4 regions of the Pseudomonas sp. Eqa60 genome follow, and region 1 is predicted to be linked to each of the others. Evidence: riboswitches for the same ligand, from Rfam matches in the RefSeq annotation. Region 1 holds a riboswitch; each other region holds the start of a gene.
What was found. A riboswitch is a leader RNA that binds a small molecule or an ion and turns the genes downstream of it on or off. The one in region 1 is predicted to bind cobalamin.

Region 1 (4,736 bases):
GTTCGGCGGCGGTTGCCAGGGCTGCGGCCAGGCCGACGTGACCTTGAAGGAAGGCATCGAGCGCACCCTGCTCGAGCGCATTCCGGAGCTCAAGGGCGTACGTGACGTCACCGACCACACGCAGAAAGAAAACGCCTACTACTAAGGCGTTCGCTGCGACTTGAAAAAACGGCGCCCCGTGAGCGCCGTTTTTTTATGCCCCCAAGCCAGCTCCCCCCAAAAGCCTCCGTAGGAGCCGGCTTGCCGGCGAAAGGGCCCTAGAGCCTTGCACCAATTCCCAGATCGCCTTCGCTGGCAAGCCTGCTCCCGCAAAGGGAGTCAAGGGCGGTAGAGGTGTGCGTGCCCGGCGCGGTACAGCGACGATTCGCTGAATGCATCCGTGGCCAGCACCCGGCCCACCAGGATCAGTGCCGTGCGCCGAAAACCCTTGGCCGCCACCTGATCGACGATGTCCGCCAGGGTTCCCAGGGCCCAGTCCTGATCCGGCCAGGTGGCGCGGTGCACCACTGCAATCGGGCAGTCTGCGCCGTAGTGGGGCAGCAACTCGGCAACGATCTTCGATAGGTGATTGACCCCCAGGTGGATGGCCATGGTGGCGCCGTGGGCCGCCAGGCTGGCGAAATCCTCGCCGACAGGCATCGCGGTCTTGTCCGCGTAGCGGGTAAGAATCACGCTTTGGGAGACGTCCGGCAGGGTCAGTTCGGCCCCCAGCAGGGCAGCGCAGGCGGCGGTGGCGGTGACCCCGGGGATGATCTCGAAGGGGATGCCCAGCTCCCGCAGGCAGCGGATCTGCTCGCCGATGGCGCCATACAGGCTCGGGTCGCCGGAATGCACCCGGGCCACGTCCTGGCCCCGGGCATGGGCCTGCTTGATGGCCTCGATGATCTGCTCCAGGTGCAGTTCGGCGCTATTGATCACCCGCTCCGCGCGGTGCCCGTCGAGCACTGCCTGGGGGACCAGGGAGCCGGCGTAGATGATCACCGGGCAACGATGGATCAGGCGCTGGCCCTTGACGGTGATCAGTTCCGGGTCGCCGGGGCCGGCGCCGATGAAATAGACAGTCATGGCTGTGTCCTGTGAAAAAAGGTCGGGAGCCGTGCTTCAGATGAAGATTGCTCATGATCGAAGGCGGGGATTATCGGGGATTCTACCGGGCGGCGACCAATGCCAGGGTGGCTTGGGCGTATTTTTGCCGGGGAACAAGCAGTGTGGCCGGGCCGGGTGACAGCTGTTCGGCCAGGGCCAGGGCGGCACTTTCGGCCACGCCGTAGCAGCCGGTACGTTCGAAGGCGATTTGCGAGCGGTGGCTCAGGCGCAGGGCAAAGGGGGCGAGCTGGCCGCTGCTGAAACAGGTCAGCGGCAGTTCCAGTTGCTCCGCCAGTTGCAGCAGGCCGGGTTCGTTGCGCTTGAGGTCGATGCTGGCCAGGGCCAGGACCTGCCGGGCCTGCCACTGGTGCGCCGCCAGGACCTGGTCGAGCAAGGCGCGCAGCGTGGTCACCGGGCAGCCTTTCTGGCAGCCCAGGCCGACCACCAGGGTCGGCGCTGCGCTTACTTCGATCATGCCGAGTACTGATCCGTGTTCCTGCGCCGGAACAACCAGGCGCTGATTAGCCCGAGGGCCAGCCAGAAGGCGGCGTTGGTCAACTGTGAGGCGATTTTGAATTGTGCCTCCAGTTCTTCCGGGGCCAGCATCGAATGCACTTCCGGTTGTGGCGCGCCGATCACGTGAGGCACGGCGATGATGGCCGCGCCCAGCAGTTTCAGCAGCCAGTTGCCGGCGAACACGATCAGGGCAAGGCCCACGGCGGTGGAGGCGGCGGTGCCGACCCACCAGATCTGCCGCTGTGCCAGGTCGGCTGCGGCGGTGCCTGGCAGTTCCGGCGGCAGGCCCAGGGTCGGCGCCAGGCAGAAGGTGGCGTAGCCGGCCAGGCCCCAGAGCAGCCCCTGGGACGTGCGGTTCGGCGCGCGCAGGGTGTAGAGGCCGGCCAGCATCAGGGCGAAGCCCACGGCCACCACCAGATTGCCTCCGGTGGTGGACAGCACACGCTGCCAGCCGTCTTCCGGCTCCCAGGCTTCGGCATCGTGGCTGTGGGCGGCCATGGCGCCTTCGGCGTGCTCATGGACTTCGGCCGCTGGGGCCTTTTCATAGGTTTCCGCCTGCAGGATCAACGGGGCGACCCAGAAGCTTTGCAGCAGGGTCAGCAGCAGGGCGGCCAAGAGGCCGGTGAAACCTGCGGTTTGCGCGATACGCTTGATCATGTCGGCAGGTCTCAATGGCAAGGGAAGGCGGCGCTGTGGCGGGTGTCGTGGGCCGCGTTGTGCACCGCCTCGATGTGGGAGAAGCCGGCGAAGTACACCAGGCACGCGCCGAGGATCGAGGCGCCGATGGCGGCCACCAGGCGCTGGCTCAGGGTGGAGGTCGTGCTGGCGGAGTGGCTGGTGCTGCTGATGATCGACATGGCGCTTCCCTCTGGAGTGTCAGCGGGGTAGAGGCGCAGGAAAACCCCGCGTGATGGCCACGCAGGGTTTGCAACAGCGCCCGCCCACCGCGGGTTGTTATGTAAGTGTTGCGGGCCGGTCTCCGGGCTTGCGAGGGGCAGGGCTGTGTCATGCCGTGCCGGCAAGTGTCGCCTTCCCATGCCTTGGCACAGTGGATCTGACACTTCGCTCGCTTACCGTTGCGGGGGCAGCACCGGACTGGCCACGGCTTTTGTAGTAAAGCACGTGATTCACCGGTTTCCCGTTTCACCCTGTAAGGGGCACCCGTAACAAGGTGTGTAGGAGATCATGGGCGGGGCAGGGGCGTCAATTGCCGTGACCGCTGCGCAGGTGTGCGCCGCGCTCGTGCAAGGTTCAATGGCCCTTTCGCCGGCAAGCCGGCTGCTACGGGCGCATTGTCGATTGACCGTCCCCCTGGCTCTGCGTAGCCTTGCGCTTTCGAGGTTCTTCGGCCACGGGTCGAAGCTAAGAAGGGAACGCGGTCGATGCCGCGGCTGCCCCCGCAACTGTGAAGGGTTCGATTGCTGCAAGGCCACTGCATGGGCGTCGACGACGCCGGTGGGAAGGCGCAGCAATCGCCGGTCCGACGACTGGCAAGCCCTCAGCCAGGAGACCTGCCTCGATCCAAGATTCTCACTACAACCGGGCGGGGTGATCCGGTGGCGAAATCTCCGCGCGCCCGGCGTTGCGGTTCTCGTCCCGTTTGCCCGCCTCCTTTTGCCAAAGGGCATCCGATGAAAACACTGGCCAAACTTCCCGTCACCATCGTCACCGGCTTCCTCGGCTCGGGCAAAACCACCCTGTTGCGGCACATGCTGGACAATGCCCAGGGCCGGCGCATTGCGGTGATCGTCAACGAATTCGGCGAACTGGGCATCGACGGCGAAATCCTCAAGCAATGCGCCATCGGCTGCACCGAGGAAGAGGCCAGCGGCCGAGTCTACGAGCTGGCCAACGGTTGCCTGTGCTGCACCGTGCAGGAGGAGTTCTTCCCGGTGATGCGCGAACTGGTGGCGCGCCGCGGCGACCTGGACCACATCCTCATCGAGACCTCCGGCCTGGCGCTGCCCAAGCCTCTGGTCCAGGCCTTCCAGTGGCCGGAAATCCGCAGTGCCTGCACCGTCGATGCGGTGATCACCGTGGTCGACAGCCCGGCCGTGGCCGCCGGCACCTTCGCCGCCTTCCCCGATCAAGTGGACGCCCAGCGCAAGCTCGACCCCAACCTGGACCACGAATCGCCGCTGCATGAGCTGTTCGCCGACCAGCTGTCCAGCGCCGACCTGGTGATCCTCAACAAGACCGACCTGATCAGCCCCGAAGACCTGGCCAAGGTGCGCCTGGAAGTGGCCGAGGAGCTGCCGCCGGCGGTCAAGGTCATCGAAGCCAGCAGCGGTCGCCTGCCCCTGGATGTGCTGCTGGGCCTGGGTGCCGGTTCCGAGGAACACATCGACGGCCGCCACAGTCACCACGACCATCACCATGACGGCGATGACGATCACGACGACCACGATCACGACGCCTTCGATTCCATCTCCATCGAGCTGCCCCAGGCCGACGAAAGCCTGCTGCTGGACGCCCTGACCCAACTGGTGGTCAAGCACGGCATCCTGCGGGTCAAGGGTTTCGCCGCCATCCCCAACAAGCCGATGCGCCTGCTGATCCAGGGCGTGGGCACCCGTTTCGACAAGCACTTCGACCGCAAGTGGGGCGCCGACGAGGCCCGTACCACGCGCCTGGTGCTGATCGGCCAGGAACTGGACGCCGCCCAGCTCGAAGCGCAACTGCGCGCCGCACTCAGCGTCTAAGCCATGCATCTGCTCAGGACCCAGCCCGGCGGTTTCGTGTCGGATGACAACATTGCCGACCTGGGACAAACCCCCGCCGAGCTGGTGATCCTGTGCAGCGGCGATTCCAGCCTGGCGCTGCTGGCGGACGCCGCCGAGCAATTGCCCGAGGACTACCCCAGCTTTCGCCTGGCCAATCCGATGCAGGTGCAGAACCACGCCTCGGTGGACCTGTATGTGGACCAGGTGCTGCGCCACGCCAAGGTCATCCTGATTTCCCTGCACGGTGGCATCGCCTACTGGCGCTACGGCGTCGAGCGGCTGGTGGAGCTGTCCCAGCGCGGGGTGCAGTTGATCCTGGTGCCGGGGGACGACCGCCCCGACCCGGAACTCGGCGACCTGAGCACCGTGGGCCCCATCGAGCGTGATCGCCTGTGGCAATACCTGCGCCAG
Region 2 (4,736 bases), 1.6 Mb from region 1:
GCATCCGCCGTTCCTCCGTAGGGCGCGGGAATCCGTAGGTCCGCCACCGGTTCGCCCTGGACCAGGTGCTGCTGCACCAGGCGCAGCACCTCGCCGTCATCGCGCACCCGGTACCAGCAGCCGTCCGGGTGCACGGTGAGTACCGGCCCCAGGTTGCACGGGAACTGGCAGGCGGTGCGGGTCAGCAGCACGCCACCGGGCGTCTCCATGTGCTCCAGGCGCAGCAGTTCGCGGCGCAGGGTCTTCCACAGCGCCAGGGCGCCGCGCCGCACGCAGCGCGGGCCGGTGCACAGGAACACCTGGCGGGCATGGGGCGGCACCCGCGACCAGTCCGGGTCGCTCTGCACCGCGTTGACGTTGTCGCAGGCCAGGTGGCGCTCGCGCTGGCCGATGCTGGCGCAGGCCAGGGCCGCGTCCAGCCCGCGCCGGCCCAGGGCCTGGGCGGTGATCCACAGCCGCGGTGCCTGGGGGTGGGCCTGGGAAAGGCGCCCCAGCTCATCGCGCAGCCAGTCCAGGTAGGCACTGTCGGAGCTGGGTTCCAGGTCCACCACCAGCAGCTTCGCGCCGTCCTCGGGCAGGGCTTCGCCCAGCGCCGCCCAGAGGCTGTCGAAGCCGTCCAGGGTGTCGATCACCCGGGTGTCGGCGCCGTCGCCGCGCAGGGCCTCGAGCTCCTTGCGAAAGGCTTCGCCGAGGGCGCCGCCGTGCAGGCCGGGGCCGACGAACAGCACCCGTTGATAGTTCTCATGCATGTCGGTCGGCCTCAGAAGCGGTAGGTGTAGCGCACTTCGGTGGTGAAGGGGCGCCCCAGGTTGTCCACCGAGGGCGAGGTGCTGGTCATGCTGGTGCTGTAGTCGCGGTCGAACAGGTTCTCCACCAGTAGGCTCAGGCGGTGCTGCTGGGCCGTATCCAGGTAGCGATAGGCATCGGCGTCGACCACCGAATAGTGGCCGTAGTCGACGTTCTTTGGGCTGTCGATCTGGCCGATGTAGCGGACCGCACCACCCACGCCCCACATCCGGTCCGGGGCTTCGAAGCCCAGCCGCGAACGGGCGAAGAAACCGGGGATGTTGCTCAGGGTCACGCCGTTGCGCGACTCCAACAGGTTGCGGGTCATGTCCGCCTGCAGGGTCCATTGCGGGCTGAACTGCCAGCGCCCGTCGAGTTCGATGCCGCGCACCTTGATTCGGCCCTGGCCGTTGCTCCAGACATCGTTGGCGTCGAGGGTGATCAGGTCGTCGATCTTGCGGTGGAAGGCGCTGACGCTGGCGTTGAATTCGCCGGCCAGCAGGCTGCCCTTGTAGTCCAGGCCGAGCTCGGCATTGAGGCTCTTTTCCGGCTTGAGGTCGGGGTTGCCTTTTTCGTAGTCCTCGTTGGCGTACAGCTGCTCGGCGTTGGGCAGCTTGAAGGCGCTGCCGTACTGGCCGCGCAGTTGCCAGTGGGGCGTCAGGTCGTAGAGCGAGGTGAGCATGCCCACGGTGGCGCTTTCGCCGCCGCTGATTTTCTCGTGGCGCACGCCCAGGCTCGGGTGCCAGTCGGGCAGGGCGTCGAACACCGGGCGCAGCTGGGTGTACAGGGCATTGGCCTGGGCCTGCTTGTTATCGATCTTGAGCACGTCGTCCTGGCCCTTGAACCACTGGTTGTCGGTGCCCAATACCAGCACGTGGCCGCCGTCCAGCTCGGCCTTGCCCTCGGCCTGCAGGCCCCAGTCGGTGAAGCCCCAGTAGTCGTTGTGGTTGCGCACCTTGAGGCTGGCGTCGTCGAGGCTGTCGATCCTGGTGTAGCGGGTGTCCCAGTCGTTGACATGGCCCTTGACGAAGTAGCTGAAGCCTTCGTCCAGGCGCTGCTCGAAGGTCGCGGTGGCGATCTGCTGGATGCGGTCGTTGGTGGTTTTCCGGTTGTTCACCGGGCGGGCGAAATCCAGGTTGGCGTCGCTGTACTGGTAGAACAGTTCCAGCCGCGAAGCGTCGCCAAGGCCCTGGATCGCCTTGGCGCCGAAGGTGGTCACTTCATAGCCGCGTTTCTTGTCCCGGGTGTTGGCGTTGTAGGCGCTGTTGCGAAATGGCTGGTAGCCATCGGAGACGTTGTGGCTGACATAGGCCAACAGCCCCAGCTCGCCCAGGCCGTTGCTGAGGATCTGCTCGGCGCGGGCATCGCCGCTCCTGCCCATGAAACTGTCCAGGCCCAGGTTGACCTCGCCGGAGACGTCGCGGGTCTGCGGGCTGCGGGTGACGATGTTGATCACCCCGGACACCGCCTGTGTACCGAACAGCAGGCTCTGGCCACCCTTGAGCACCTCGATGCGCTCGATGGCGTTGGCCGGCAGGGTATCCAGGTACAGGCCGCCGTACAGGCGGTTGTTCAGGCGCACGCCGTCCAGCAGGATCAGGGTGTCGTCGTTGCGCCCGCCCAGCAGGGAGTAGGTGCCGTAGTCGAAGGGGCCATTCTTGGGCGCCACATACAGCCCCGGCACGTACATCTGCAGGACCCGGGTGATGTCGCTGCTGGGGCCGGCGCGTTCGATCTGCTGGCGGTCGATGATCTCCACCTTGCTGCCATAGCGGGCCATTTCGGCCACCGTGGTGGACTCCACCGAGGGGGCGGAAACAAATTGCTGGTCCAGCGTCAGGGGGCTGTCGTCCGCCAGCAGCAGGGGGCTGAACAGGCAGCCGAGCAGGGCGCCGCTCATGGTGCGGCGAGGTGCACGCCAGTCGCGTGCAGGCAAAGAGTCAGGTGTTGTCATTGTTGGTCTTCTCGAAAGTGTCTTCGGGAAGCACGCAGGAGAGGGTATCGGCCACGGGCACGCGACCATACCGGCCCATGCCCGCCCACCGCAGGATTGCCAAACAGACGTCACAGGCCGGTCTCCGGGCTTGCGAGTCTGGCGGCATTCGCCTTCCCATACCTTGGGTACAGTGGCCTGTTGAATGCAGCACTCGCTTACCGTTGCGGGGGCAGCACCGGACTTGCCCGAAAAGGGGCACACCGGTTTCCCGTTTCACCTCCTGCACGGCGGCAGGAGGCACCTGAAACTGGGCGGCATATGAACATCCGCCCCGGCGTTCGTCAATGTTGCGCCTGCCGCCAGGTGTTACCGGATTCATCGCCCTGACGCCTCTGTAGCCACTGCCGAGCGCGCGAGGCTGCGCAAAGGCCCGCAGGGCCTTGCTTGGCAGTCTCATGTCGAGCGCCTCAGCGGTCTTGAGATTTCGCGCCCCTGCGGGCCGTTCTTCCGAACGCGGCCCGAGCCTGCGGCAGCGGCTACAGGAGCAGGGCGCTTTGCGGAGCCAGGTGCCGCTGTGCGTGCAGGGCCGTGCGTGACTCGCAGGCCAGCAGCGGCACCGCCCGTACCGAGTCGCCCGGCTGCAGTTGCAGGCGCTTGGCAGTCAGCCGGTCCACCAGCAGGCAACCCGAAACCAGGCGCCCGGGGGCGGCGGTGATGCGGCAGCTTTCCAGGCGCCGGTTGTGGATCAGCCACACCGGCGCCTGTGCGTCCGGAGTGCCCACTAGCAGGGGCAGGGTCTGGCTCTCGCGCACGCTGCGGATCTTCGCCACCTCGGCCTCGATCAGCGGCCCGCCATCGAAGATGTCGATGCAGCCCTGATGGCTGAAGCCTTCGTCGCGCAGGATGCTCACCGCCTGTTCGGTGCTGGCGTGGGCCTGGCCGATGGCGGCCTGCGCCTGGGGGCTGAGCAGGCAGGTGTACAGCGGCTGGCGCGGCATCAGTTCGGCGATGAAGGATTTGCTGCCGTGGCTGGACAGGCGATTGGCCTGCTGGAAACCCATCTTGAAGAAGTGCCGCCCCAGGCTGTCCCAGAACGGCGAGCGGCCCTGGCTGTCGAGCTGGCCGCGCAGTTCGGCCACCAGCTTGTCGCCGAACAGCCGGGGGAATTCGGCGACAAACAGCAGGCGCGCGGTGGACAGCAGGCGGCCGGTGTAGCCCTGGCGGTGATCGCGGCGCAGGAACAGCGAGCACAGCAGCGACTGCCCGGTCATCTCGTTGCACAGGAACAGGGTCGGGATGTGCTTTTCGATGCCCAGCACCGGGGCGCTGCCGTGGGTGGTGCCGACCCGGTAGTTGTAGCAGGGCTCGCGCAGGCCGATGGCGCCGCTCAGGCCGCAGACCCCGATCACCTGCTGCTCGTCATCTTCCATGACGAACAGGTAGTCGGCATCGGCCCGCTCCACCTGGTTGGCGAAGGCTCGCTGCGCCCAGCGCACCCGATGGGCCAGGCGCTCGGGGTCGGTGGACAGGTTGTTCAGTTCGCGACAGCTACCTTCGAGCAGGCTCAAGACCGCCGGCAGATCGGTGACGCGGATCGGACGGACGATCATTGGCGGGCTCCTGGCAATGACGCCGGGCAGGGGGGCAACAGGGGCCGGTTCATAAGGCAACGCTCCGTACCGGCTCGCCCGGCGCCAGTTGCAGGGCCTGGAACATGGCCGGGTCGAGGCCGATTTCAGCGCCCGGGGCGGTGTCCAGCGCCGCGACTATGGCGCGAAAGCCCTGCAGCCGCTCGTTGCTCAGCAACCACTGCTGGCCCTGGCCGCTCTGGGGGCTGGGGTAGCTGGTGGCGACCCGGCTCTGGGCGATCGAGCGCAGTTGGTGGCTGCGCCCCTGAAGGGTCGGCCCGGCATCGAACAGGTCGACGTACTGGGTCGGCGCGAAGCCTTCGTCGATCAGGATCTGGCAGGCCTCCCGGGCATCCGGGTGAACCTGGCCGATGCAGTCCTGGGCC
Region 3 (4,736 bases), 810 kb from region 1:
TTCAGAAACCGGGCGGTAACGCTTGGCCGAGGCATCCCAGCCGGCGTGGATGGATTCCACCGCCACGGCCGAGGCGACGCCATCGAGCTCGCCCAGTACCTCGAAGCCCCGGTTGAAGAACAGCTTGAGGTTGGGCAGCCGGCTGTGCAGTTCCCGCAGGAACGAGGCCAGGGCCTTGCGTTGCGGTTCGCGATCGGCCTCGGGGAGCAACTGGAAACTGTCCAGGGTGTCCAGGAACAGGCCGGCGTAGCCCTGGTCCTGCAGCGCCTTGGCACGCTTGAACAGGTGTTCGCGCCAGGCCGGGGTGGCGATGTCCATCACCTGGCTGTCCCAGGCCTTGTTGCGCACGGGGCTCGCGCCCTGGGCCAGGGCCTGCTTGGCCAGGGCAGCGCGGTTGCCGTCGAACTCCCCTACCGACAGGTAGGCGAACGGCTGGCTGCCGAGCTTGCGCAAGGTGGCGACATCGGCGCTGGCCATATGGCCGGGCTCGACTACTGCCCATTCGAACTGCGCCAGCTCCTGCAAGGGTGGCTGCTCGGCGTACCAGAACCCGACACTGGCGGGCGCCGCGGGTGCGGCCTGCACCAGGGTGTTGGTGGCACACAAGGCCAATGCGGTAAACAGGCGTCGAACCACTTTGCAGACATGCCCCCTGCGAAACTCGATATCCATAACTCACTCTTCAGTAGATCAATCTGCACAACATCAGGCTCTAGGGCAGCCGCCATGGCGGGCGCCCCTAAGGCAACGAACTAAAGGCTGCGGTAAAGCCGTTCCAGGCCCTCGGCCAGGCTGCTGGGCGTGCCCAGGTCGAAGCGCTCGCGCAAGCGGCGGTTGTCGGCCTTGGAATGGCGGATATCCCCGGAGCGGGTCGCGCCGTGGCTCACCTGCAGCGGCTTGCCGCTGATCTGCTGCAGGGCGCCAATCAGATCGTTGAGGGTGGTCACCCCGCCGAGCCCGACATTGGTGGCATCGGCTGCCGGCGCGGGGCATTCCAGGCCCTGCACCAGGATCTTCACCAGGTCCGCGACATAGACGAAGTCGCGGGTCTGCCCGCCATCGCCGAACAGGGTGATGGGCCGCCCGGCCTTGGCCCGCTCGCTGAAAATGCTGATCACCCCGGAATACGGCGATGAAGGGTCCTGGCGCGGGCCGAAGATATTGAAAAAGCGCAGGATCACCGGTTCCAGCCCATGCTGGCGGCGGTAGAAGTCCAGGTAGTACTCGCTGGCGAGCTTGTCCGCCGCGTAGGGCGTGAGGGGAGATTTAGGGGTGTCTTCGGCAATCGGCGTGCCCTCGCCGTTATTGCCATAGACCGCCGCACTGGAGGCGAACACCACGCGGCGGATACCGGCCGCGGTCATCGCCTCGCACAGGCGCAGGGTGGCGATGAAATTGCTCTGGTGGGTGGCCACCGGGTCTTCGACCGAAGCCTGGACCGACGCCACAGCAGCCAGATGCACCACGGCATCGCAGCCCTGAACGGCATCCGCCAGAAGTGCCGCATCGGCGGCATCCCCCACCAGCAGTTCCAGGCCAGCATCGCCCATGGGCAGATTGCCGACCTTGCCCGTGGAAAGGTCGTCCAGAACCCGCACCGCATAACCCTTGGCCAGCAGTGCATCCACGAGGTGAGAACCGATAAAACCAGCGCCCCCAGTAACCAGTACCCGTTCGGCAGACATAGATCATTCCAAAGAGAAATATCGCGGCTACGCCGTCTGAAGCTAGCACAGCCAACGGATCAGCCCTGGCTACTTGCCATCCTGGCCGTCATGTTTTTAGTGGCTGCTCTGCGCCATAGGCTGTTTCGCCTATTTTCGGAGCAGAGTTCAGCGCTTTGGCGTCAAAAAAACTCAAGATAATCAATCGCTCAGCGCCGACATACTGGGTCAGAAAAGCAAAATCGTCAATAATGCGTCGATATTTGTCGATTATTTAAGCGCCGGGAAAAATAGGTCAATATATTGACCTGCCTGGCATAAAGCGCTGAAACCGCCGCCGTAGCTGGCCACATGCCATTGACGCAAGGGCTCGGCAGTGCTCATATGCGCGCCAGTTTCAGGTGTCCCATGCCGCCGTGCATGGGGTTAAACGGGAAGCCGGTGCGTCATTTCGATGATCAGTCCGGCGCTGCCCCCGCAACGGTAAGCGAGCGAAGCATTCGACAGACCACTGTGCCAAGGCATGGGAAGGTGAATGCCTCATGACCCTCGCAAGCCCGGAGACCGGCCTGCAACTTCGTTTGACAACCCCGCGGTGGGCGGGCGCAGTCCGGTTTTCGTGGGCGCGGCTGCCCGCGATTCCCTATGCGTTGTTCCCTCCGGGATTCATTCATTCCTTACAAGTAGTAGGAATCGCATGTCCCGCACCTCCTTGCTGCAACACCTGGCGAGCCCCTCGCTGTGTTTCACCCTCCTGCCTTGCATGGCCTACCCGGCCCTGGCACAGGCTGAACAGAAAACCTCCCTGGTCTTGCCCGAGACCCAAGTGAGCGGAGTCTCCAGCGCCCCGCAAACCTCTCTGGACACGCCCCTGCCCGCCGGCTCGCGGCTGAACCTCACGGCCCTGGAGACTCCGGCCAGCACCAGCAGCCTGGGCAACGACGCCATCAGCAACCGCAACAACCTCACGGTGCAGGATGCCGTCACCCGCTCCCCCGGCATCACCAGCATCGCCACCCCGGGCAACGGCAATACCGCACTGTCGGCCCGCGGCTTTACCGGGCACTCCTCGGTGATGACCCTGTTCGACGGTGCGCGCCTGTACACCGGCGCCGGCAGCCAGACCTTCCCGGTGGACCCGTGGATGGTCGAGCGCATCGACGTGATCCGCGGCCCAGCCTCGGTGCTGTACGGGGAAGGCGCCACCGGCGCGGTGATCAACGTGATTGCCAAGAAGCCCTTCGACGGTGAGATCCACAACCGCCTGCGCCTGGGCTATGGCTCCCATGATCGCCAGCAACTGGGCCTGGACAGCGGCGGCTCGCTGACCGACACCCTGAGCTACCGCCTGACCCTGAACCAGCAGCAGAGCAATGGCTGGGTCGACCAGGGCCAGTCACGCAGCCTGGCACTCAGCGCGGCGCTACGCTGGCAAGCCACCGACGACCTCGGTTTCACCCTGGCCCATGAACGCGGTGAAAGCGAACCCGCCAGCTATTTCGGCACGCCGCTGATTGCCGGCCAATACCGCGACAGCCTGCGGGCCAAGAACTACAACCTGCGCAACGCCGTGCAGCGCTACAACGACGAATGGACCCGGCTCAACACCGACTGGACCCTGAGCGACAACCTCAGCGCCAGCAACCAGCTCTACTACATCAAGAGCCGCCGCCACTGGCGCAACGCCGAAGCCTACAACTGGGTCAGCTCCCGGGAGCAGTTGCTGCGCGGCGACTACCTGGAGATCAAGCACGATCAGGAGCAGATCGGCGATCGCCAGAGCTTCACCTTCAACCACTCGCTGTTCGGCCTGGACAGCAGGACCGTGGTCGGCCTGGAGTACAACAGGATTCGCTTCGGCGTGGCCAACAACTCGCCCTACAAGGATATCGGTAGCGACTATATCGACCCGTGGAACCCTGCACCGGGCTACTTCCAGAGCCGCTCGCCCTTCTCGCCCCAGACCGACAGCAGCACCCGCACTTTCGCCCTGTTTGCGGAAAACCGCCTGCAACTGTCGGAGCGCTGGTCGCTGGTGACCGGCATCCGCCGCGACCAGAACCATATCGATCGCAGTGATCTGCGCGCCGGCACCCGCACCGATCGCAGCCTCACCGGCGGCAACTGGCGCGCCGGCCTGGTGTTCGCGGTCACCGATCAACTGTCGCTGTACGGCCAGTACTCCACCAGTGAAGACGGGGTCAGCAACCTGATCAGCCTCAACCCGAGCCAGTTGCAGATGGACCTGACCGAAGCCAAGCAGACCGAGTTCGGGCTCAAGCAGCAGTTCTGGAGCGGCCGTGGCGAATGGACCCTGGCGGCCTACCACATCGTCAAGAAAAAGCTCTTGACCACCGATCCGGTGACCCGCCTGGCGCAGCAGGTCGGCCAGCAATCCGCCGACGGCCTGGAAACCTCGCTGGAGCTGGCCCTGGATCACGGCTGGCAAGTCTCGGCCAACGCCTCGGTGGTGCGTGCCGAGTACGATGACTTCGATGAGGTGGTCTCTGGCAAAGCGGTGTCCCGGGCCGGCAATCGCCCCACCAACGTGCCGCGACGCACCGCCAACCTGTGGCTGAACAAGGCCCTGGCTCCGAGCCTGGAAGCCGGCATGGGCCTGCGCTACGTCGATGCGCGTTATGCCAACACCGCCAATAGCGTCGATGTACCCGGCTACACGGTGCTGGATGCCAACCTCGGCTGGCAGGCCCTGCCCGATGTGCGCCTGGGCCTGCAGGTGAACAACCTGCTGGACCGGCGTTATGCCGCGGCGCAACAGAACAGCGGCCAGCAATGGCTGATGGGTGAACCGCGCTCGTTGTTCGTCACCACCGACTACAGCTTCTGATCGAGGGGTTGCCGCAAGGCCCTGGGCTTTGCGGCGCCATTTCAGGCGTGCAGTGAGTTCGCCAGCCACTGGCCCGGGCCAGCGTCGGACAGCGACCAATCGACACTTGCACCCACGCAGTCGATGGATATCCTGAGCGCCTTTGTCCCTGCACTGCCCGCGAGAGCCCCATGCCCTGCCTGAATGCCCGAGATGTCTGCCAGCGCCTGCGCGATGCCGCCCTT
Region 4 (4,736 bases), 920 kb from region 1:
GGTCGAGGTTCTGCGGCTCGACCCGTACATCCACATGTTGCCCGTAGTAGCTGAAGGGCCAGCCATAGAACGCGCCATCCTTGACCGAGGTGATGTAGTCCGGCACTAGGTCGCTGCCGATTTCGTCCCGCTCGTTGACTGCGGTCCAGAGTGCGCCGCTGGCCGGCTCCCAGGCCAGGCCATTGGGGTTGCGCAGGCCGGTGGCGAACAGGCGGTGCTGGCCGCTTTCACGGTCCACCTCCCAGATCGCCGCTCGGCCTTGCTCCTTGTCCAGGCCGTTTTCGCCGACGTTGCTGTTGGAGCCCACGGTGACGTAGAGCTTGCTGCCGTCCTTGCTGGCGCTAACGTTCTTGGTCCAGTGATGGTTGAGGGTGCCGCCGGGCAGGTCGACCACCTTGGTGGCGGCTGCGCTGATCTGGGTGTCGCCGCTCTGATAGGGAAAGCGCAGTAGCTTGTCGGTATCGGCCACATACAGGTCATTGCCCACCAGGGTCATGCCAAAGGGCGAATTGAGGTTCTCCAGAAACACTGTGCGGGTCTCCGCCACACCATCGTGATCCTGGTCCCTTAGCAGGGTGATGCGGTTGGCGCTGGGCACGGCCGCCCCGGCACGGCCCATGATCTTGCCGGCGATCCAGCCGCGAATGCCCTGGCTGTCATCCGGTTTGGGCGGGGCGTTGGTTTCCGCCACCAGCACATCGCCATTGGGCAGGACGTAGAGCCAGCGTGGATGGTCGAGGTTCTCGGCGAAAGCCTTGACTTGGGTGCCGGCCGCGGCCTGGGGTTTTGCACCTTGCGGCCAGCCGATGGCGGGGGCGATGTTGACCGTGGGGATCAGCGTCGGGTTAGGTTCTGGCAGCTTGGGGTTGGGGCCGGTGCCGTCGGATACCTGCAGGCTGGAAGTTTCGCCGCAGGCGGCGAGGCCGGCGGCGATGGCGATCAGTAGGCTGTGCTGAAGCTTGAGCATGCGAATTTCCCTATGAGTGCACGGACGTCGTAGTCATAGAGAAGCATAGCCAGTCGATGGTTCCGCCCGATCAGCGGGCCTCCTTGAAGAGCACGGCGACGCCCGGGTGGTAGTGGCCGGCCTCGTTGTGCAGCTTGCGATAGGCATAGGGGAAGTACCAGGCCACGGCGCAGCAGTGCTCCTTCTGCAGTTCGTCGAGCATGTCCTGGAGCTCTTCCGGCGTAGCGCTGTGCTGGGATTTTTGTGGGGCAACGAACAGGCAACCCAGTCTCAGGTCGCTGGCGTAGCTGATCTTTCTTGCATCCTGGGCAACGTCCAGCAGTGCCTGGGTCAGGTTCAGGCTGTTGACCCTTGGCCAGCGCTGGGTGGCGTGTATGTAGGCGCGCTCTTCCTTGGTGGCCAGGTACAGGTCGGTGCGGGCGTTGCGCGCACCTTCTTCCTGCTGTTTCCTGCTGGGGCTGTGTTCCAGGCTGACCATCTCGGCCATCCAGGCCGCCGCGCTGAGCAGCCCGAGATTGGCCTGCTCGTCGAACCAGTAGGGCGTTTCGTTATCGCCGCGAACCGCGTTGTAGCGATCGATGCAATCGAACCAGCGTTCCAGCATCGGGCGCAGGAATTCCAGCTTCGGATTGCTGATGATCATGCCTTGCATCGAACTTACCCCTTATTGTTGTGTGGTTGGCGCCGGGGGCGCTGAAAAGTGGCTATTTGATATCATTGCTCTGAGTGTGGCACAAGATTGGCGTCAGTTTATTGATGCAGTGCAGTTTTGTGCCGGGGGCGACGGCCGGCTTTAATTGACGCTCCACCCCCAACCCTCTAACCTTCGCGACTTGTTTCAGGTGCTCTGTGGCCGGTGGCCGACAGAGTGAAACAGGGAAGCCGGTCAGGGTCTGTTCCAATGATGGAGCCGACGACGATTCCGGCGCTGCCCCCGCAACGGTAGATGAGTCAAGACTGCGCCTGACGCCACTGTGTCAATGACACGGGAAGGCGCGCAGTCCGGCAGCCATGCCGCTCATGAGCCCGGAGACCGGCCTGATCCATCCAACGGCATCACGGTGGGCGATGCCAGGCTAGCGCCGTCTGTTCCTTTTCCCTGCCCCCCGTTCCCCAGCCCCAACGGAGAGCTGCCCCATGAGTGAATCCCCCGATCGTGACGAGCGCCATCTGGCGCGCATGTTGCGCAAAAAAGCCGTGATCGATGAACGCATTGCCAACTCGCCCAACGAATGCGGCCTGCTGCTGGTATTGACCGGCAACGGCAAGGGCAAGAGCAGCTCGGCCTTCGGCATGCTGGCGCGGTCCATGGGCCACGGTATGCAGTGTGGCGTGGTGCAGTTCATCAAGGGGCGTAACAGCACCGGCGAAGAACTGTTCTTCCGGCGTTTCCCCGAGCAGGTGCGCTTTCACGTGATGGGCGAAGGCTTTACCTGGGAAACCCAGGATCGCCAGCGCGATATTGCTGCGGCTGAAGCCGCCTGGGCGGTTTCCAGGGAGTTGCTGAGCAACCCGGATATTGGCCTGGTGGTGCTCGACGAACTGAACATTGCCCTCAAGCACGGCTACCTGGATCTGGATCAGGTGCTCAGTGACCTGCAGGCACGTCCGCCCATGCAGCATGTGGTAGTGACCGGTCGCGGCGCCAAGCCGGAGATGATCGAGCTGGCCGATACCGTGACCGAGATGGGCATGGTCAAGCACGCCTTCCAGGCCGGGATCAAGGCGCAGAAAGGTGTCGAGCTGTGAGCGTGAATTCATGACTGATGTTCGTCATTGCCCGGCAGTGTTGATCGCCGCACCGGCTTCCGGCCAGGGCAAGACCACGGTGACCGCGGCCCTGGCCCGCTTGCACCGAAACCGGGGGCGCAAGGTCCGGGTTTTCAAGTGCGGCCCGGATTTCCTCGACCCGATGATTCTTGAGCGCGCCAGTGGTGCCGCCGTGTACCAGTTGGACATGTGGATGGTGGGCGAGCAGGAAAGCCGCCGTCTGCTCTGGGAGGCGGCGGGAGAGGCCGACCTGATTCTGATCGAAGGGGTCATGGGCCTGTTCGATGGCACCCCTTCCAGCGCCGATCTGGCGCGGCATTTCGGCGTGCCGGTGCTGGGGGTGATCGATGGCACCGCCATGGCCCAGACCTTCGGCGCCCTGGCTCTGGGCCTGGCGCGCTACCAGCCGGACCTGCCGTTTGCCGGGGTGCTGGCCAACCGGGTTGGTACCCTGCGCCATGCGCAGTTGCTGGAAGGCAGCCTGACGGAAGGCTTGCGCTGGTATGGCGCCTTGTCCCGGGAAACCGATATCGAGCTGCCCAGCCGCCATCTGGGGCTGGTGCAGGCCAGCGAGCTGAATGATCTGGACCTGCGCCTGGATGCCGCCGCCGAGGCCCTGGCCAGCAGTTGCCAGGTGGAACTGCCGCCAGCGGTGAGTTTTGCTTCACCCACGCCGGTGGATTGCGCGCCGCTGCTGAAGGGCGTGCGGATTGCCGTGGCGCGGGACGAGGCGTTTGCCTTCACCTATGGCGCCAGCCTCGATCTGTTGCGAGCCATGGGGGCGCACTTGAGCTTCTTCTCGCCGATCCACGATACCCAACTGCCCGACGCGGACAGCCTGTACCTGCCCGGCGGCTATCCCGAGTTGCACCATCAGGCCCTGGCCCGCAACAGCCGCATGCTGCAGGCCATTCGTGCCCATCACGCGGCCGGCAAGCCGCTGCTCGCCGAGTGCGGCGGCATGCTCTACCTGCTGGACTCCCTGACCGATGTCGAAGGCCAGCGTGCCGAGCTCCTGGGCCTGCTGCCCGGAGATGCGGTAATGCAGAAGCGCCTGGCGGCACTGGCCTTGCAAGCGGTGGAGTTGCCCGAAGGCAATCTGCGCGGCCACACCTATCACCATTCCCTGACCAGCACCGAGCTGCTGCCCATCGCCCGTGGGCTCAGCCCCAACGGCGGGCGCGGCGCGGAAGCGGTGTATCGCCAGGGACGGATGACGGCCTCTTATGTGCACTTCTATTTCCCGTCCAATCCGGCGGCGGTGGCGGCGTTGTTTGCGCCGGGCGCGCCTGTTCAGCCGGTTTTAGCCGAGGGCGTGGCGGGTGAGTGAGCAGGGGTTCTCTGAGGCGCAGCGCGAGGGGGTCTATCGGGCCATCGCTGAGCGCCGCGACATGCGTCATTTCGCGGGTGGCAGTGTCGAGCCGGCAGTGCTGCGGCGCTTGCTGGAAGCAGCGCATCAGGCGCCCAGTGTCGGGTTGATGCAGCCCTGGCGTTTTATTCGCATCAGCGACCGCCTGTTGCGCAAGCACATCCAGCAGTTGGTGGAGGCGGAGCGGGTGCGCACCGCCCAAGCCCTGGGTGAGCGTTCCGACGAGTTCATGAAGCTCAAGGTCGAAGGCATCAGCGATTGTGCCGAGGTGCTGGTGGCCGCCTTGATGGATGACCGCGAACGACACATCTTCGGCCGTCGGACCCTGCCGGAGATGGACCTGGCGTCCCTGTCCTGCGCCATCCAGAACCTGTGGCTGGCGGCCCGCAGCGAAGGCCTGGGAATGGGGTGGGTGTCTTTGTTCGATCCTCAGGCCCTGGCCGATCTGCTGGGGCTGCCGGCAGGTGCCAAGCCCGTGGCCGTGCTGTGCCTGGGCCCGGTCACCGAATTCTACCCGGCGCCGATGCTGGCACTGGAAGGCTGGGCGCAACCGCGGCCGCTGAGTGAGTTGTTGTATGAGAATTACTGGGGAGTGAGTCAATGAGTGTGGCCTTGCTGAGTGTCGCCGGG

Region 2: another riboswitch for cobalamin. It lies ahead of KI242_RS11970 (TonB-dependent receptor); the one in region 1 lies ahead of cobW (cobalamin biosynthesis protein CobW).
Region 3: another riboswitch for cobalamin. It lies ahead of KI242_RS15690 (TonB-dependent siderophore receptor); the one in region 1 lies ahead of cobW (cobalamin biosynthesis protein CobW).
Region 4: another riboswitch for cobalamin. It lies ahead of cobO (cob(I)yrinic acid a,c-diamide adenosyltransferase); the one in region 1 lies ahead of cobW (cobalamin biosynthesis protein CobW).

Annotation. Positions count from the first base shown of each region.
Region 1 is NZ_AP024342.1:4,240,184-4,244,919, reverse strand. It holds gene nfuA (Fe-S biogenesis protein NfuA) at 1-145, shown strand, start outside; gene cobM (precorrin-4 C(11)-methyltransferase) at 319-1,065, opposite strand; gene KI242_RS19120 (cobalamin biosynthesis protein) at 1,148-1,561, opposite strand; gene KI242_RS19115 (CbtA family protein) at 1,558-2,259, opposite strand; gene KI242_RS19110 (CbtB-domain containing protein) at 2,271-2,459, opposite strand; cobalamin riboswitch at 2,555-2,782, opposite strand; cobalamin riboswitch at 2,924-3,136, shown strand; gene cobW (cobalamin biosynthesis protein CobW) at 3,234-4,304, shown strand; partial or broken gene cobN (cobaltochelatase subunit CobN) at 4,308-4,736, shown strand, end outside.
Region 2 is NZ_AP024342.1:2,615,439-2,620,174, forward strand. It holds gene KI242_RS11960 (ABC transporter substrate-binding protein) at 1-4, opposite strand, end outside; gene KI242_RS11965 ((2Fe-2S) ferredoxin domain-containing protein) at 1-749, opposite strand, end outside; gene KI242_RS11970 (TonB-dependent receptor) at 761-2,686, opposite strand; cobalamin riboswitch at 2,838-3,042, opposite strand; gene KI242_RS11975 (arginine N-succinyltransferase) at 3,259-4,332, opposite strand; gene KI242_RS11980 (arginine N-succinyltransferase) at 4,382-4,736, opposite strand, start outside.
Region 3 is NZ_AP024342.1:3,426,937-3,431,672, reverse strand. It holds gene KI242_RS15700 (bifunctional glycoside hydrolase 114/ polysaccharide deacetylase family protein) at 1-672, opposite strand, end outside; gene KI242_RS15695 (NAD-dependent epimerase/dehydratase family protein) at 753-1,685, opposite strand; cobalamin riboswitch at 2,047-2,252, shown strand; gene KI242_RS15690 (TonB-dependent siderophore receptor) at 2,362-4,512, shown strand; gene KI242_RS15685 (hypothetical protein) at 4,683-4,736, shown strand, end outside.
Region 4 is NZ_AP024342.1:5,159,911-5,164,646, reverse strand. It holds gene KI242_RS23150 (sorbosone dehydrogenase family protein) at 1-967, opposite strand, end outside; gene KI242_RS23145 (hypothetical protein) at 1,038-1,619, opposite strand; cobalamin riboswitch at 1,791-2,024, shown strand; gene cobO (cob(I)yrinic acid a,c-diamide adenosyltransferase) at 2,105-2,716, shown strand; gene KI242_RS23135 (cobyrinate a,c-diamide synthase) at 2,727-4,067, shown strand; gene bluB (5,6-dimethylbenzimidazole synthase) at 4,060-4,710, shown strand; gene cbiB (adenosylcobinamide-phosphate synthase CbiB) at 4,707-4,736, shown strand, end outside.